DNA from 3 places in the Stenotrophomonas sp. UBA7606 genome. Region 2 is predicted to be linked to each of the others. Evidence: predicted binding sites of a transcription regulator. Region 2 holds the regulator's gene; each other region holds the start of a gene.

Region 1 (6,191 bases), 120 kb from region 2:
ACCCGGCCGGGACCGCACCACGCCGGCAGGCCGTTTTGTAGGCGGCTACGGTCCGTCGATCGACGCCGGCCGCGTGTTATGGGTGGACTATGAGTCTGCGGTCTCCATACATCCCACGGCCACTGGCGTGCCGTCCGAGCGACGTGCCGAGCGCCTTGCATCACCCCAGCCGGATGACAACCGCGTCACCCATGGCTGCATCAATGTCACCCCGGGGTTCTACAAACAGATCATCAGCACCACGTTCGAGCGGGGAGGGGTGTTCTACATCCTGCCCGATACTGCGTCATTGGCGGAAACCTTTCCGGACTTCGCCAAGAGCCGCGAGGCCTCGCAAGGGAAGACCGGCAAGCGCGCCCGCCCGCGCTAGCCGCGGCGTGGGCCGGGTAGTCCGATACCGGATGTTTTGCCGCCGAGCCCGAGCCGCTGGCCAATTCGGATACATCGCCATAGTCCCGAGCGATGCCATCAATGGGGCAAGGCCCGGCTTGCAGCTGCATCAGCCAGCTGCATCACCGCTGTCAGCAACAGCCCCCAGGTCCCAATCAATGCTCGCGACCAGCCAATCACCGGCGCGCGATGCCGCAGGGCGTGCGGCAAGCAACTGCTGCCACTCCAGTTGGGCACTGTGTTCAAGCGACAACAATTGCTGCCAACGCGGCGCTGACTGCCCGGCTGGGGGGGCAGGGGGAGTGCGTGACATGGTTCAAGCCAACGCCAAAGCCCCGGTCAAGGACCGGGGCCTGAGGCTGTAGCGGTTGCAGGCGTGGCTCAGAACAACTCCACCGTGCCTGCACCCATGCTCTGCTGGGTCACCGGCTTGTGCGGCGGGCGCTCCCACTCACTGCGCATGTCACGCAGGCGGCTGCCAGTGCGCTGCAGGGCGGTGACCAGTTCGCCGTCGAATACGCCACCGTTGCGGTGCAGAAGCTCCTGCAGCGCGACCGCTTCGCGGTTGATGGCGGTCAGGCGATCAAGATGGGTATGCACGCCGCCCAAAGCCTGGGTGGCGATGTCTTCGAACTGCAGGGCGCGCACGGCCTCGGCCACGCTGCCGTCGATGGCGCGGCCACATTCGGAGATCTCACGCATGCCGTCGCCCAGCGAGGCGTTGATGGCAGCCACGTTGTCCAGCATCGCAGCCGCTTCCTGGCGCGCTTCGCGCGAACGGTCCATGTCGCGCGAGGCCATGTGCGAGACCGTCTCGCGGACCTTGGCGATGGCATCCTTGGAGCTGTGGGCCAGCTTGCGGATCTGTTCGTTGAAGGTGGTCGAGCGTTCGGACAGGTTGCGTACCTCGTCGGCCACCACTGCGAAACCGCGCCCGGCCTCACCGGCACGGGCAGCTTCGATGGCGGCATTGAGTGCCAGCAGGTTGGTCTGGTCCGCGATCGACTTGACGTCTTCCAGCAACGAGAAGATGCCATCCAGGTGCTGCGCCATCTGGTCGATGTGCTGCACGGTGTTGCTGCTCTGGCCGCTCACCTGCTCCAGCGCTTCCACCAGCTGTTCCATCTGGTGGCTGGCGTGCTGCGCAAAGCGCGCCACGTCCACGCCGCTGCCGCCGTCCTCGCTGGCGCGGTCCACCACACGGGCCAATGCCTGGCTCTGCTGGCGGGATTTGCGGCTCATCGCATCGAAGCTGCTGCCCAGGCCGGCGACGGCCTGGCGGATCAGTTCACGGGCGCGTTCGATCTCGCTGCGCGAGCCATCGATCTCGTTGCTGACGAAGCTGCGCAGCTCATTGAGCAGTTGGTCCTGCTCCTTCAGCACCTTGGCGTGCTCGGGCGAGCGCTGGGCCTGCGCGTGTGCGCTCCAGTAGGCGAACACCAGCCAGCTCAGCACCATGGTGGTCAGCAGTGCCCACACCGCGGCCGCCGGCCAGGACAGCGCGAAGGCCAGGGGAAGCAGCAGGGTCAAGGCAAGCGGGGCAGCCAGGCGGATTGCAATACGTGAATACATGGACGTTCTCGGGAGAGTCACGAATGCAGTATCGGCCGCAGTGGGTGGCTCTTTAGTCCCCGAGGACACATGCCCTGGATTTTGCCGGTAATGCCCGCGATCACCGGCACGCGGGCATGCCAGCGCCTGGCGCTCAGCGCAGACGGCGGTTGATCGCCTCGACCATGGCCTTGCGCGAGAACAGGAAGTCCCAGTAGCTGCCCCCCAGCTGCCGCCACAACACCGCCGAACGCACGGCCGCCAGCAGCAGGGCGCGGATCTCGGCAACCACCATGGCCTGGCCCAGGTAATGCGGATTGCCCTGCACCATGATGCGCGGTTTCAGCTGGCTGATGGTATCGGCGTACAGCGCGCCCATGGCGCTGAGGATGTCCGGATGGTTGCTCTCACCCAGCTCCTGTACGCGGTCGTTGGCGCGACGGATGCCGGTATAGACCTTGTTGACCGTGGCGTCCTCGCGCACGAAGCGGCGCTCCAGCTGCATCACCGACAGCGCCAGGCGCGGCAGCAACTCATCCTTGCCCTGGTTGCTGAAGTAGTCGCGCAGCAGGCGCAGGCCGGGCTCTAGGGCTGTGACACTGCCATAGACCGCCGCCGGGGACGGGGCGTCGATGCGCATCACGCTGTCCATCGCGGTGCGCACCACCGCTGCCTCGGAGTGGCCGGTTTCGGCGATGCGGCGCACCTGCTGCAGGGCTTGGGCAATGCCGGCCAGGGCCAGGACGCGGTCGTCGAAGGAAAAACTCATTGCTTACCTCTCAAGGAGAAACGGGTGCACCAAGGCGGCGTTCCAGGGGGGCATCGGTGGCGGTGATGACGGCGCCGCCCAGGCACTCCATGCCGTCATACAGCACCAGGGATTGTCCGGGGGTCACGGCACGCTGCGGGCGGGCGAAATGCACGTCCAGAGTGCCATCGTCGCGCACCTGCACCGTGCAGGGCTCGTCCGGCTGGCGGTAGCGGGTCTGTGCCGTGCATTCAAAACGGGCGGCAGGCGGCGCGCCGGCGATCCAGTGCATGGGCTCGCTGCGCAACCAGCTCGATTGCAGCCAGGGGCTGTCGTGGCCCTGGTCGACATACAGAATGTTGCGGGCCACGTCCTTGCCGACCACGAACCAGGGGGCGGCAGGGCGGCCACGGACACCGCCGATGTTCAGGCCTTCGCGCTGGCCCAATGTGAAATAGAACACGCCCGGATGGCGGGCGATGAGCTGGCCGTGCGGGTCGTGGATCTCGCCTTCGCGTGCTGGCAGGTACTGGCCAAGGAACTCGCGGAAATCGCGCTCACCGATGAAGCAGATGCCGGTGGAGTCCTTTTTGGCATGGGTCGGCAGGCCAGCATCGCGGGCGATGCGGCGCAGATCGCTCTTTTCCATGTGCCCGATAGGGAACAGGGTGGCGGCCAGCTGGGCCTGGCCCAGCTGGTGCAGGAAGTAGCTCTGGTCCTTGCCGCGATCGGCACCGCGCAGCAGGCGCCAGCGGCCGCCGCTGTGCGCCACCTGGGCGTAATGGCCGGTGGCGATACGCTCGGCGCCCAGTTCGCGGGCGGCGTCGAGGAAGTGCTTGAACTTGACCTCGCGGTTGCACAACACGTCCGGGTTGGGGGTGCGGCCAGCCGCGTATTCGGCCAGGAAGTGCTCAAACACGCCCTGCCAGTACTCGGCCGAGAAGTCGCGGAAGTGGAAGGGGATGCCCAGCCGCCCGCAGACCGCCACGGCATCGCGGCGGTCTTCTTCGGCGCGGCAATGGCCACTGCCGTCATCGGCCCAGTTCTGCATGAACAGGCCGGCCACATCCAGGCCCTGTTGCACCAGGGCCAGGGCTGCTACGGAAGAATCAACGCCGCCGGATACACCGACGACGACACCCGGGTTACTCACGGTATGTGCCTCAACATCGACAACGGAAAACGCTGCCCGGCCAGCCAGTCGGACACCGTGTGCCAGACCAGCGGACTGCGCAGCCGCGCCATGTCGGCCTGCAGGGCAGTGGGCGTGAGCCACAGCGCCTGCACGATGCCGGCATCCAGCGCCTGTTCGGGGTGGTGCTGCAGGGGTTCGGCTTCAAAGGCGAAGCGCAGGAACGGAGTGCCATCATCGGCAGTCCATTGGTAACTGCCGATGAAGCCGGTCAGGCGCACGTCCCAACCGGTTTCCTCGCGGGTTTCACGCACTGCTGCCTGCAGCAGCGTCTCGCCCGGATCCAGGTGGCCGGCCGGCTGGTTCAGCACCCGCCGGCCGCCCTTGTCTTCCTCCACCAGCAGCAGTTGACCTGCGCGGGATACCACGGTGGCCACGGTCACATGTGGCGCCCAGCGCTGGGACTGCAGGGCATTCACGCTCAGTAGTCGTCCTTGGAGGTCAGCTCCTGCTCGATGCCGTCGGCGCTCTTGGCGGCCGCATCGATGGCGTCGGACAGCACTTCGGCGCTGGCATTGGCGTCAACCTTGACCACGAACATGGCCATGTCACCCTGCTTCACCCAGCTGCCGAGCTTGGAGTCGTTGGAATCCTCCAGCAGGCGGTTGGCGACCGGGGCCGGGAAGGCCGGGGTGGCGGAGCGGTAGCCCGGCGACCAGATTTCACGGATACGGTGGCTGCCATAGGTTTCGACATTGGAGCGCACATACACCAGCTGGGTGCGGTCGTCGTCCATTTCGAACACCAGCTGATAGTCGCCGTCGCCGTCGATTTCGTACTTGTATTCCAGGCCGTCCAGCAGGCGGCCGATGGCACGGTCCGGTTCGCCGGCAATCGCGCTCCCCATGGCGCCTGCAAACAGGGCTGCCACGACGCCACCGGCAATAAGCTTCTTCATTTGGTCCCCAGGAGACAGTTGGATAGGTCCCTGAATTGTGCGGGGGCAAGGGGGGTGCCGTCCATTCGCACGCGGCCCCGGTGCGCCCGAGCCGCTATAATGGGCGGATGCCACAACAGCCCCAACACGAACAGGACCATGGCCTGCTGGTTGCCCCCGGCAAGCCCGAGATCGCGCCGCCGCCGCAGTACCAGGTGATGCTGCTCAACGATGACTACACGCCGATGGATTTCGTCATCACGGTGCTGCAGGACTTCTTCTCGATGGACCTGGACAAGGCCACCCAGGTGATGCTGCACGTCCACACCCGTGGCCGCGGCATCTGCGGCGTGTATACCCGCGAAGTGGCTGAAACCAAGGTGGCGCAGGTCAATGAGTTCTCGCGCATGAACCAGCACCCGCTGCTGTGCACGATGGAGCGCGCCTGACTGCCGTTCTTACGGCCTGTACCCCCGTCGGTGTGCCTGTACGCCCGGCGCCGGGAGGTCAATGCTGCCGCCGGCAGAACGCCGCGTTTCGCCCGGTGCATATCAGTTGGGGAGCAGGCCGTTGCTCCGCGTTGCGCGAAGGCACGACAAACTCCAGTCACTGTGCGGACTTGTGACCCATGCCCTGTACTGCCACGAAACTGAATGCAGGATTCACAGGGTGCAGAATTTGCCCATATTGCTGACGCAGCCTCTACATCCGCGTCGCTAGGGTGCTGGAAAAGGCGCAGCAAGGCCGCATATTGTCTCCAACCGGAATCGGAGTGCCCCCATGTTCAGTAAAGACCTCGAGCAGACCATTGGTCAGTGCTACAAGCGCGCCCGAGAGGCCCGTCATGAATACATGACGGTTGAACATCTGTTGTTGGCACTGCTGGAGAACGCCTCGGCCCAGGCGGTGCTCAAGGCCTGTGGTGCCGACTTGGAGCGCCTGCGTGGCGAGCTGGAGAAGGCCATCAATGCCTCTGTCTCGCTGCTGGCCGAAGACGATGGCCGCGATACCCAGCCCACCCTGGGCTTCCAGCGGGTGCTGCAGCGGGCCGTCTACCATGTGCAATCCTCGGGCAAGAAGGAGGTCACCGGTGCCAACGTGCTGGTGGCGATCTTCGGCGAGAAGGAATCGCACGCGGTCTATTACCTCAACCAGCAGGATGTGACCCGGCTGGACGTGGTCAATTACCTGTCCCATGGCGTGGCCAAGGGCGGTGACGACGCCGACATGTCGGCGCCGCTGGATGGCGAGGGGCGTGCGGAAGGGGGCGAGGGCGAGGCCAAGGGCGACTCCCTGGCCGAATTTGCCAGCAACCTCAACGAGGCCGCCAAGGCCGGCCGCATCGATCCGCTGGTGGGGCGTCGCGATGAGATCGAACGCACCATCCAGGTGCTGTGCCGCCGTCGCAAGAACAACCCGCTGTACGTGGGCGA
Region 2 (6,191 bases):
CTGCCGGCCAACACCAGCTTCCAGGACATGGATGAAGTGGTGCGCCGCTTCAGCGCCGCCAACCCGCAAGGGGTAGTGCTGACCAAGCTGGACGAGACCGGCCGCTTCGGGTCGGCCCTGTCGGTGGCCGTGGACCACCGCCTGCCGATCACCTGGGTGACCGACGGCCAGGACGTGCCGGAAGACCTGTACCGGGCCTCGGCCGCAAATCTTGTACTTCGCCTTGAAGATTTGCGCCGCGCGGCCGATATGCCCTGCAACCCGGAGTTGAACAATGCAGTCGCGTGAGTACGCCAAGCTGACCAATACCTTCCCGTTGTCGGCCACCCGCCGCGAGCCAGCCGGCCCGGTGCGCACCATCGCGGTGACCGGCGGCAAGGGCGGTGTGGGCAAAACGAACGTCTCGGCCAACCTGGCCGTGGCGCTTGCCGGCATGGGCAAACGCACCCTGCTGCTGGACGCCGACCTGGGCCTGGCCAACATCGACGTGGTGCTCGGCCTGCAGCCCAAGCACACCCTGGCCGACCTGGTCGCCGGGCGCGCCAGCCTGGAAGACGTCATCATCGAAGGCCCCAACGGCGTGCTGGTGGTACCGGCGGCTTCCGGTCGCCGCCACATGGCCGAGCTGCAGCCGGCCGAGCACGTGGGCCTGGTCAACGTGTTCTCCGAGCTGGAGCGCGACCTCGATGTGATGATCATCGACACTGCCGCCGGCATCAACGACAGCGTGTTGACCTTCTGCCAGGCCGCGCAGGACACCGTGGTGGTGGTCTGCGACGAGCCCGCCTCCATCACCGACGCCTACGCGCTGATCAAGGTGCTCTCGCGCGAGCGCGGTGTGGACCGCGTGCAGGTGGTGGCCAACATGGCCCGCGACCCCAACGAAGGCCGCGCCCTGTACGAAAAGCTGGTGCGTGTCTGCGAGAAGTTCCTCATCGATGTCTCGCTGAACTACCTGGGCTGCGTGCCGCAGGACGACTGGCTGCGCCTGTCGGTGCAGCGCCAGCAGCCGGTGGTGAAGCTGTACCCGTCCGCGCCGGCGGCGCTGGCCATCCAGGAGATCGCACGCCGCACCTCCCGTTGGCAGGCACCGACCGCACCGCGCGGTGGCGTCGAGTTCTTCCTGGAACGCATCCTCCAGCAGAAGGTGAGCGCATGAACAACGCCGCAGCCCAGTACCGTGAGGTCCAGCGCAACGCGGCCAATGACTGCATTGCCCGCCACGCCGACCTGGTACGCCGCATCGCTCATCACCTGGCTGCCCGCCTGCCCGCCAGTGTCGAGGTCGACGACCTGATCCAGGCCGGCATGATGGGTCTGATCGAAGCCTCGCGCAGCTACGACGCCGAGCAGGGCGCCTCGTTCGAGACCTATGCGTCCATCCGCATCCGTGGCTCGATGATCGACGAAATCCGCCGTGGCGACTGGGTGCCGCGTTCGGTGCACCGTCGTGCCCGCGATGCCGCCGCCACCATCCGCCGCCTGGAGCAGGCTTCCGGCCGTGCTGCCAGCGCCACCGAAGTGGCGCAGGCCATGGACATGCCGCTGCCCGAATACATGCGTCTGGTCGAAGACGCATCGCGTGGCCAGGTGCTGAGCCTGGAGTCGCGCATCGAGGATCAGGGCGAGCTGGATACCCCTACCACCGGCGGCCCCACCCCGCAGCAGATGCTTGAACGCAGCCAGTTCGGCGCCGAGTTGGGCAAGGCCATCGGCCTGCTGCCCGAGCGCGAGCAGCTGGTGCTGTCGCTGTACTACGAGCAGGAACTGAACCTGAAAGAGATCGGCGCGGTGCTCGGTGTGAGCGAGTCGCGGGTTTGCCAGATCCACGGCCAGGCGATGCTGCGCCTGCGTGGGCGGCTGAAGATTTTCGAGTCGGCCGACGCCGGGCTCGAGGAACACTAAGAGGAATATCTTTTGAACAAGAACATGCGCATCCTGATCGTCGACGATTTCTCGACCATGCGCCGCATCGTCAAGAACCTGCTCGGCGACCTGGGCTTCACCAACACCGCCGAAGCCGAGGACGGGCATGCCGCGCTGGCCCTGCTGCAGAGCCAGCCGTTCGATTTCGTGGTCACCGACTGGAACATGCCGGTCATGACCGGCATCGAGCTGCTCAAGGCCGTGCGTGCCGACCCCAAGCTCAAGACCCTGCCGGTGCTGATGGTCACCGCCGAAGCCAAGCGCGAGCAGATCATCGAGGCCGCCCAGGCCGGCGTCAACGGCTACATCATCAAGCCGTTCACCGCGCAGACCCTGGAAGAAAAGCTGGGCAAGATCTTCGAACGCCTGGCAGCGAGCGCCTGATGGACGATCTGGCGCAATCGCTGAGCGACAAATCGGCCCTGGTGCAACGCCTGCAGGATGCGCTTGCCGCGCTGGAAAGCGGTGACGAAGCGGCGTGGCGCCAGGAAATCGACGCGCTCGCAGCGCTGCGTACCCAGCCGATGATGGCCGGGCTGGGCCGCCTGGCCCGCGAGCTGGGCCAGGCCCTGGGCGAGCTGCCCAGCGTGCCCAGCGAAGCCGGCGAGTTGGACGACGCCTGCGCGCGCCTGGACCACGTGGTGGAGATGACCGAACAGGCCACCCATCGCACCCTGGACCTGGCCGAAGAGTGCCGTGCGCTGACCGAGCGCCTGCGTGCCGACGGGCTCAATGCCGACCAGGGCGAGATCCTGGACCGCATCCGCCACAACCTCACCGAGGTGGCCCTTACCCAGAGCTACCAGGACCTGACCGGGCAGATCATCCGTCGCGTTGTCGGCATCGTCCGGCGCGTCCACGAAGGCTTTGGCGCACTCGGCCTACCACCGCCGGAAGACCCGGCCCGCAACAACGGGCTGGCCGGTCCCGCGGTGGACGGCCTGGACCGCCACGCCGTGTCCCAGCATGACGCCGACGACCTGCTGTCGGACCTGGGGCTGTAAGCCATGAGCACGTTCGCCGACGACATCGCCGCCGATTTCATCCTCGAAGCGCAGGAGATCCTCGATCGACTCGGCGAGCAGCTGGTGACGCTGGAGCAGGCACCGGAAGATGCCGACCAGCTCAATGCCGTGTTCCGCGGCTTTCACACGCTCAAGGGCGGTGCCGGTTTTTTGTCGATCACGCCGATGGTCGAGCTGTGCCATGCCGCCGAGGAAGCCTTGGGCATGGCCCGCTCTGGCAAGGGCCAGCTGCTGGCACACCATTTCGACGCCGCCCAGCAATCACTGGATTGGCTGCAGGCCATGCTCGACGCGGTGTCCTCCGGCACCGAGCCCGGGCATGCGCCGGCCGCATTGATCGCCCAGTTCGACATGGGCAGCGCGCCTTCACCGGCACCGGTCAAAGCCGCAGCAGCGCCTGCCGGCAGTGATCTGATCAGCGAGGATGAATTCGAAGCCCTTCTCGATCAGTTGCACGGCACGGCCGCGCCAAGCGCTGTCGCCACAACCGCCGCCGATGACCTGATCAGCGAGGACGAGTTCGAAGCCTTGCTGGACAAGCTGCATGCCGGCGCTGCGCCCGGCGCAGGCACACCAGCGGCCGTGGCACCTGCCGCCGCGCCGGCGGCCGCCAGGCCCGCGCCCACGCCCAGCGCAGCCGCAGCACCACCTGCAGCCAAACCTGCCACCGCGAAAGCCGCCGAGCCCGAGCACACGGTGCGCGTGGATACCAAACGGCTGGACGCGATCGTCAACCTGATCGGCGAACTGGTGCTGTCGCGCAATCGGCTCAAGACACTGCGTACACGGCTCAAGGACGAAGAGCTGGACCGCGCCGTATCCACCCTGGACATCGCCACTGCACGCCTGCAATCGGCAGTGATGCGCACCCGCATGCAACCGGTGGGCAAGGTGTTTTCGCGCTTCCCAAAGGTGGCGCGTGATGTCGCCCGCTCCTTGCAGAAGGAAGTGGACCTGGAGTTGATCGGCGCCGACACCGAGCTGGACCGCAACCTGGTGGAAGCGCTGGCTGACCCCTTGGTGCACCTGGTCCGCAACGCCATCGATCACGGCGTGGAAGGCCCCGACCTGCGCGAAGCACAGGGCAAGCCGCGGATGGGCCGGGTACGCCTGTCTGCCCAGCAGGAAGGCGACTACGTCAGCATCGAAGTGCAGGATGACGGTGCCGGCATCGATCCCGAGCGCCTGCGCAACAAGGCACGCGAAAAAGGCCTGATCGACCCGGAAGCTGCCGCCCGCCTGAGCAGCGAGGAATGCCTGCACCTGGTGTTCCTGCCTGGTTTCTCGACCAAGCAGCAGGTGACCGACATCTCCGGCCGTGGTGTCGGCATGGACGTGGTGCAATCGCGCATCCGCGAGCTCAGCGGCCAGATCCAGATCCAGTCCGAACTGGGCCGTGGCAGCCGCTTCCTGATCCGCGTGCCGCTGACCCTGGCCATCCTGCCGACCCTGCTGGTGCAGGCCGGCGACGATGTCTACGCCCTGCCCTTGGCCCGTGTGATGGAGGTATTGCATGCCCCCGCCACCTCGCTGGGCTGGTTCGATGGCCGTGCCGTGCTGGACCGCAAGAGCCATACCCTGGCACTGGTGGACCTGCGCGACTGGCTCGGCGTTCCGCCCACCCCGTCCACCCTGCTGACCATCGTGGTGCTGCAGATGGGCGAAACCCGTTTTGGCCTGGTCGTCGACCAGGTGCGCGGCCGCGAGGAAGTGGTGATCAAGCCCCTGCCCCGCGCCCTGCGCGGCCTCAAGGGCTATGCCGGCGCCACCCTGATTGGCGATGGCCGCATGGCGCTGATCCTGGATGTGGATGGGTTGCGTGGAGGACAGGGGTGAGCGATCTCCTGATTGCACCGACAGCGTTCGCGATCCCGTCAGTCCCCTCTTTCGCCTGCGGGAGAGGGCGCCCCGCGAAGGGGCGGGTGAGGGGCGCTTTCAGCTTGTAACGCAGAAAGCTGCCCTCAGCCCCCCCCACTTCTCCCACACGCGGGAGAGGGGCTCAAGCAAAGCCCTGATTCAAGACCGCTCCAACCAGGCCGATATACGCACCATGGACCGACTCAGCATCATTGGACTCTTCCTCGCCCTCGCCTCGCTGGTGGGTGGCAGCATCCTCAAGGGCGCCGGCCTGTCCTCGCTGTGGTCACCGGCTGCGTTCGTGATCGTGATCGTCGGCACCGTCGCCGCCATCCTGCTGCACACCTCGCCTGCCGTGTTCAAGCACGCGTTCAAGATCGTGCGCTGGGTGATCCGCCCGCCGGCCAGCGACCGCCAGGCACTGGTGCAGCAGATCGTGGACTGGAGCAACATCGCCCGCCGCCAGGGCCTGCTCGGGCTGGAGCCACAGGTGGACCTGCAGGACGACCCCTTCATTCGCAAGGGCCTGCAGCTGGTGGTGGACGGGGTGGAACCGGAGACCATCCGCCACATGATGGAAATCGAACTGGGCAGCCAGGAGCAGCAGGACCTGGCCGCCACCAAGGTGTTCGAAGGCATGGGCATCTATGCGCCCACCCTGGGCATCATAGGCGCGGTGCTGGGCTTGATCGCGGTAATGAAAAACCTTGCCGACCCCAGCAAGCTCGGCCACGGCATCGCCGCGGCATTCACCGCCACCATCTATGGCATCGCCTCGGCCAACCTGTTGTTCCTGCCGGTCTCGGCCAAACTCAAGGGCGTTATCGCCAACAGCAGCCGCGAGCGCGAGATGGTCATCGAAGGCCTGATCGCCATTGCCCAGGGCGAGAACCCGCGCAATATCGAAAACAGCCTGGCCGGCTTCGTGAACTGAACCATGGCCCGTCGCAAGCACCACGAAGAGCACGCCAACCACGAAGCATGGGCCATCCCCTATGCCGACCTGATGACCCTGCTGCTCGCCTTCTTCGTGGTCATGTATGCCATTTCTTCATTGAACGAGGGCAAGTACCGGGTCATGGCCGATGCCCTGACCACTGCCTTCGGCGGCGCGCCGCGTACCATCACCCAGGTACAGGTAGGCAACATGCAGATCCAGGGTGGCGGCCACGACACTCCGTCGGTGATCCGCTCACCCAGCATGACCGGCGGTGCCATGGCCGACCCTACCCAGCTGCCATCGATGGCATCGCATATGCGCATGCCGGTTTCGGCCCATAACCGCGAGCAACTGGAACGCGCCGAGCGCCAGCTCGGGCAGATCGCCAACCGCCTGAGCGAAGCGCTGGCACCGCTGGTGAAGCAGGGTGTGATCACCGTGCG
Region 3 (6,191 bases), on a different contig from region 2:
AAGTTCAACGGCAGCAGCTGGGAAGCCAGCCGCGCCGATACCGGCGTGGGCGTGGCGATGACCGGCTCCGGCACCGCCGCCGACCCGTTCGTGGTCAACGGTGTGCAGTTCGTGGTCAGCGGCAGCGCCGCAGCCAATGATCGCTTCCTGCTGCAACCTACCGCCGGGGCGATCAATGGCCTGGGCGTGGCTGTCACCGATCCGTCGCGCATTGCCGCTGCCAACCCGATCAAGGCAGCGGCCGATCTGACCAATACCGGCACCGGCGTGCTGGGCAAGCTCGACGTCATCGACGCCGGCAATGCCGCCCTGCTCAATCCGGCCAGCATCGAGTTCATCGATGCCAACCAGTACACCGTCGATGGCGCCGGCCCGTTTACCTACACCGCCGGGCAGACCATCACCGCCAATGGCTGGAGCGTGGTGCTGGATGGCAAGCCCGCCGCTGGCGACAGCTTCTCGGTGGGCAGAACCGCCGCCGGCTCCAGCGACAACGGCAACGCCACCCGCCTTGCCGCGGTGGAAGACGCCAAAGCTTTCAACGCCGGCACGGTGACCCTCAACGGTGCGCTTGGCAGCCTGACCACCCAGGTGGGTTCGGCAGCGCGTGCCGCTGACTACTCGCTGCAGGCGCAACAGGTCATCAACGACAACGCCAAGGCCAACCGCGACTCCATCTCCGGGGTGAACCTGGATGAGGAAGCGGCCGACATGTTGCGCCTGCAACAGGCCTACCAGGCGGCATCGCAGCTGATTTCCACGGCCGACACCATGTTCCAGACAATCCTCAAGGCGGTGGGCTGATGAATCGCATCTCCAGCAACATGATGTATGACCAGTCGGTGGCGCTGATGCTGTCCAAGCAAAGCAAGCTCAACCATCTGGAGCAGCAGCTGTCCACCGGCAAGAAGATCGTCAGCGCCAAGGATGACCCGGTGGGCTCGGGCACGGCGGTCGGCATGGACCGCGTGCTGGCCGAGCTGGAAAAGCTGGGCAGCAACGCCAACACCGCGCAGAACCGTCTGGGCCTGCAGGAAAACGTACTGTCGCAGGCCGGCGAACTGCTGCAGCAGGTGTCCGACCTCACCGTGCAGGCCAACAACCCCGCGCTATCAAACGAAGACCGCAAGGGCGTGGCCAACGAGCTGAAAGCCATCAAGGATTCGCTACTGGCGCTGGCCAACACCACCGATGGCAGCGGCCGCTACCTGTTTGGCGGTGCTGCCGACGCCAATGCGCCCTTCACCGTCAGCAATGGCATTGTCAGCTACAACGGCGACCAGACCCAACGCCAGGTCGAAGTCGCCCCCGGCACCTTCATCAAGGATGCCCTGCCCGGCAGCGAGATCTTCATGCGCGTGCGCACCGGTGACGGCACCGTCGACGGCGCCGCCGCATCGGCCAATACCGGCCAGGCTGTGTTGACCGATATCAGCCGCGACGGCTCCGGCAGCTGGGATGGCAGCAGCTACAGCCTGCATTTCACCGCGGCCGATACCTATGAGGTGCGCGACGCCCGCAATGCGGTGATTGGCACCGGCACCTACGCGTCCGGCGAGGACATCACCTTCGAAGGCCTGCGTGTACGCATTGAAGGTACGCCGGCGGCAGGCGATACGTTCAATGCCGGCCAGGCCGGCACCCGCGACGTGTTCGCCACCATCGACCAGCTGGTGCAGACCCTGCAGATGGATGCCTCCACCCGGGCCGGCCGCACCGCCCAGCAGAACGCCCTGCAAGGCAGCATCCGCGACGTGCGCCGTGCGTCGGAACTGATGATCGACGCGCGCGCCGCCGGTGGCGCACAACTTGCAGCGGCTGACGACGCGGCATCGTTGCGCGAAGCCAATACCGTCACCCTGCAAACCTCACTTTCGCAGATGCGTGACCTCAACTATGCCGATGCCATAGGGCAGTACAAGCTCGAAGGTGCGGCGCTGCAGGCGGCACAGACCATCTTCACCCAGATGCAGTCCATGTCGCTGTTCAACATGATCCGCTGATCAACATCGACGGCAGCGTCGCTGCCACATCTACAACGCAAGGCCCTGAGTACAACGGAGAAGCCCCATGGCACAGATCATCAACACCAACATCATGTCGCTGAACGCTCAGCGCAACCTCAATACCAGCGGCACCTCGTTGGCCACCACGATCCAGCGCCTGTCCTCCGGCCTGCGTATCAACAGCGCCAAGGATGATGCTGCTGGCCTGGCGATTTCCGAGCGTTTCACCACCCAGATCCGCGGCATGGACCAGGCCGCGCGCAATGCCAACGACGGCATCTCGCTGGCGCAGACCGCCGAAGGCGCGCTGGGTGAGATCAGCAACAACCTGCAGCGCATCCGCGAGCTGGCCGTGCAGTCGCGCAACGCCACCAATTCCGACTCCGACCGCGCCGCGCTGGACGCTGAAGTGCAGCTGTTGAAGGCCGAGATCCAACGCGTTGCCGAGCAGACCAACTTCAACGGCACCGCGCTGCTGGATGGCAGCTTCCAGAACCAGGCCTTCCAGGTGGGCGCAGACCAGGGCCAGGTGATCAACATCGCGCAGATCGCCAATGCCAACATCCAGGAACTGGGCAACTGGAACCGAGTGAACACCGCTGCTTCGCTGCCGTCTGTTGCTGCTACCGGTGGCGCGGATGCAGGTACGCCCAACACCGCGGCAGGTACGATCAGCAAGGCATCGTTCGCAACCCCTACCGGGTCGGCCGCGCCTTTCACCTATGACAGCTTCAACCTCAGCGTCAACGGCAAGACCGTATCGGTGGCGGGTGTGACCAACGGCACCACCGCAGCTGATGCGCAGGACAAGCTGCTGGCAAACATCGCTACCGCGATCAACAGCGACCCCTCCATCGGTGGCGCCACCGGTATCCAGGTGGATGCAACCAGTGGTGTCATCACCAACAACGGTGCAGCCGTCACCATTGGTGGCCCGGGCGCATCGGTGATCGGTGGGGCCGTGGCCGTGGCCAGTGCCACCGGCTTCGTCGCCGCCGACTTCGGCGCCGGCAGCTTCAAGATCACCGGCACCCAGGGCGAGGCCGTCATCAACTACCCGGCTGCCGGTGGCAGCGCACAACGTGCCAGTGACCTGGTCAAGGCCATCAACAACCAGAGCTACAACACCGGCGTCACCGCGTCGCTGGAAGACGGCAAGCTGGTGCTGTCCTCGGCTACCGGCAACATCGCTGTGTCCGCCACCGGTACGGGTGCGAACGCCAACGCCGACCTGCTGGCAGCCACCGGCCTGGCCGCCGGTGCGACCGGTGCGATTGGCGACACCCCGGCACCGGCAACCACGGTGGGTACCGCGTGGGTCACCGGTTCGCCGGAAACCGGCTTCGAGGATCTGGACATCACCACCTCCGAAGGCGCCGACAACGCACTCAATGCGATGGACGCCGCGCTGCAGGCCATCAACTCGGCACGCGCCGACCTGGGTGCGATCCAGAACCGCTTCACCTCCACCATCGCCAACCTGAACACCTCTTCGGAAAACCTGTCGGCCGCACGCAGCCGTATCCGCGATGCCGACTACGCCAAGGAAACCGCCGAGCTGACCCGCACGCAGATCCTGCAGCAGGCAGGCACGGCCATGCTGGCGCAGGCCAACCAGGTGCCGCAGAACGTGCTGAGCCTGTTGAAGTAACAGCGGCGAGGCTTGAGCGGGTTCGCGCCGCTCAAGCCTCCAAGCTACCCAGGTAGTGCCGAGCCATGCTCGGCAGCGGCTTTACCGGCATATCAGGCCCGTTTCACGGCCTGATATGCCGCAGGGTTTCGCAGCTTGCACAGCACTATCTGCCTATTCCGGCACTGCCGAAACCTGCCCGACGCAGGCTCCACCGCCGTACCCTTTGCCGAGCATGGCTCGGCACTACAGACGCACAAGCCCCGGGAGACCGGGGCTTGTGCGTTCTGCATTCCTGCTTCTGGCCGGCTTGCACTTACGGCAGCCCTAAAGCTGTCCGCGGACCTGCCGTTATTGGTATCAGCAGCGGTGCTACGGCTCCTACACCCCGCCCCACTGCACCCAGTACCGGCCAGGTGATGTGCCGGACCAAACGCCAAACAGGAAGCCCGAATCATGGCACAAGTCATCAACACCAACATCATGTCGCTCAATGCTCAGCGCAATCTGAACACCAGCGGCTCCAGCCTGGCCACCTCGATCCAGCGCCTGTCTTCGGGCCTGCGCATCAACAGCGCCAAGGACGACGCCGCCGGCCTGGCGATCTCCGAGCGCTTCAGCACCCAGATCCGCGGCATGGACCAGGCTGCCCGCAATGCCAACGACGGCATTTCGATGGCGCAGACCGCCGAAGGCGCGCTGACCGAGATCGGCAACAACCTGCAGCGCATCCGCGAACTGGCCGTGCAGTCCCGCAACGCCACCAACTCCGATTCCGACCGTGAAGCGCTGAACGCCGAAGTGCAGCTGCTGAAGGCCGAAATCCAGCGCGTTGCCGAGCAGACCAACTTCAACGGCACCAAGCTGCTGGACGGCAGCTTCCAGGCACAGTCCTTCCAGATCGGCGCCGACCAGGGCCAGACCATCGACATCGCCCAGATCGCCAATGCCAACATCAAGGACCTGGGCAACTGGAACAAGGTGGATACTGCCGCCGCGGCATCTGCTGCGGCACCGACGGGCACCGTCACCGCTGGCGGTACTGGTGAGATCGATCTGACCAGCCTGGCCGTCGACGCCACCAATGGCGTGGCCGCCTTTGACATCGAAATCAACGGCGCCAAGGTGAACATCACCGCGACCGCTTTCGCCACCGACAACGCCACCACCCAGCAGGCTGTTGCCACCAAGGTTGCCGCCGCCATCAACGCCGCGACCGGTGGTTCGGAAGCTACGGCCACCGCTGGCAAGATTGCACTGGACAACAGCGCTGACGGCTCCAAGAGCCTGTCCGTGAAGGCTGCAGGCGGCCAGTTCACCAGCACCTCTGTTGCCGGTGAAACCGTCTCCTTCGACGCCGGCAGCTTCATTCTGAAGGGTGAGAAGGGCGACGTCACCATCAGCTTCGGCGCAGCTGGCAGCGCTGCGCAGCGCGCAAGCGACCTGGTCAAGGCGATCAACAACCAGAGCTACAACACGGGCGTCAGCGCCTCGCTCGACAAGAATGGCCAACTGGCACTGTCGTCATCCCTGGGTGACTTCGAAATCGCCGGAACCGCCGCTGATGTGCTGAAGCAGACCGGCCTGACCACCGGCAAGACGGTGGATGGCAGCGGCGGCAGCGCTTGGGCTGGCGGTGTCGCAGCCACCGGCTTCTCCGACCTGGACATCTCCACCACCGCTGGTGCCGACAACGCACTGAACGCCATGGACGCTGCCCTGAGCACCATCAACTCGGCCCGCGCCGACCTGGGCGCCGTGCAGAACCGTTTCACCTCGGTGGTGGCCAACCTGAACACTTCGTCGGAAAACATGTCCGCTGCCCGCAGCCGCATCAGCGACACCGACTACGCCAAGGAAACGGCCGAACTGACCCGCACGCAGATCCTGCAGCAGGCCGGTACCGCCATGCTGGCCCAGGCCAACCAGACCAGCCAGAACGTGCTGAGTCTGCTGCGCTGATCCAGTAACCGCTGACCGCATCACCCGGTGTCCGCACCGGGCTTGCCAGGCCCTGCCCTTGTGGCAGGGCCTGTCTGTTTCTGACGTTCGCACGCCCTCGCCTGCCCACTGGCACGGCGCTTGCCTATGGATCAGGGATACCCGGCTAAAGCTTGAGCGCCGGGTGCCGATATCCGGGGAGCCAGCAAGGCTGCCCCTTTGCCGCAAGAGGAATCCACATGGCCACGTCTTCCCTGTCCGCCGTCGGCTCCGGCCTGGACATCCCCACCATCGTGTCGCAGCTGGTTGCCGCTGAACGCGCACCGGCAGCAAACCGCATCAACAACCAGGGGACCACCGCCACCGCCAAACTGTCGGCGCTGGGCAGCATCAAAAGCTCGCTCAGCAGCCTGCAGAGCGCAATGGAGGCCATGGGCAAGGCAGCGGATGTACGCGCCTACAAGACCTCCGTGCCGGAAAACAGTGGTTTCAGCGCCTCCATCGTCACCGATCCGTCCACCGGCAAGACCCTGGCTGCGGCAGGTACCTACAACATCGAGGTGATCAGCCTGGCGCAGCCGCAGAAGCTGAGCTCGGCCGCCTTCGATGCGGAC

The links. The regulator FliA, encoded in region 2, starts transcription of late flagellar genes. The targets are predictions, from matches to a motif close to TAAAGTTTNNCNNNCNNNGGCCGATAA.
Region 1: the regulator FliA is predicted to act here: its motif matches at 1,991-2,017, upstream of B2527_RS18665 (methyl-accepting chemotaxis protein).
Region 3: the regulator FliA is predicted to act here: its motif matches at 3,965-3,991, upstream of B2527_RS19525 (flagellin).

What each region holds. Positions count from the first base shown of each region.
Region 1 covers NZ_DLJW01000133.1:14,277-20,467, forward strand. The annotation lists gene B2527_RS18655 (L,D-transpeptidase) at 1-370, shown strand, start outside; gene B2527_RS18660 (hypothetical protein) at 500-703, opposite strand; gene B2527_RS18665 (methyl-accepting chemotaxis protein) at 772-1,962, opposite strand; gene hflD (high frequency lysogenization protein HflD) at 2,096-2,710, opposite strand; gene mnmA (tRNA 2-thiouridine(34) synthase MnmA) at 2,721-3,842, opposite strand; gene B2527_RS18680 (NUDIX hydrolase) at 3,839-4,300, opposite strand; gene B2527_RS18685 (hypothetical protein) at 4,303-4,728, opposite strand; gene clpS (ATP-dependent Clp protease adapter ClpS) at 4,887-5,207, shown strand; gene clpA (ATP-dependent Clp protease ATP-binding subunit ClpA) at 5,539-6,191, shown strand, end outside.
Region 2 covers NZ_DLJW01000133.1:134,832-141,022, forward strand. The annotation lists gene flhF (flagellar biosynthesis protein FlhF) at 1-288, shown strand, start outside; gene B2527_RS19140 (MinD/ParA family protein) at 275-1,159, shown strand; gene B2527_RS19145 (RNA polymerase sigma factor FliA) at 1,156-1,905, shown strand; gene cheY (chemotaxis response regulator CheY) at 1,918-2,310, shown strand; gene B2527_RS19155 (protein phosphatase CheZ) at 2,310-2,930, shown strand; gene B2527_RS19160 (chemotaxis protein CheA) at 2,934-4,787, shown strand; gene B2527_RS19165 (flagellar motor protein) at 5,002-5,742, shown strand; gene motD (flagellar motor protein MotD) at 5,746-6,191, shown strand, end outside.
Region 3 covers NZ_DLJW01000028.1:5,609-11,799, forward strand. The annotation lists gene flgK (flagellar hook-associated protein FlgK) at 1-804, shown strand, start outside; gene flgL (flagellar hook-associated protein FlgL) at 801-2,003, shown strand; gene B2527_RS19565 (flagellin) at 2,071-3,657, shown strand; gene B2527_RS19525 (flagellin) at 4,093-5,598, shown strand; gene fliD (flagellar filament capping protein FliD) at 5,817-6,191, shown strand, end outside.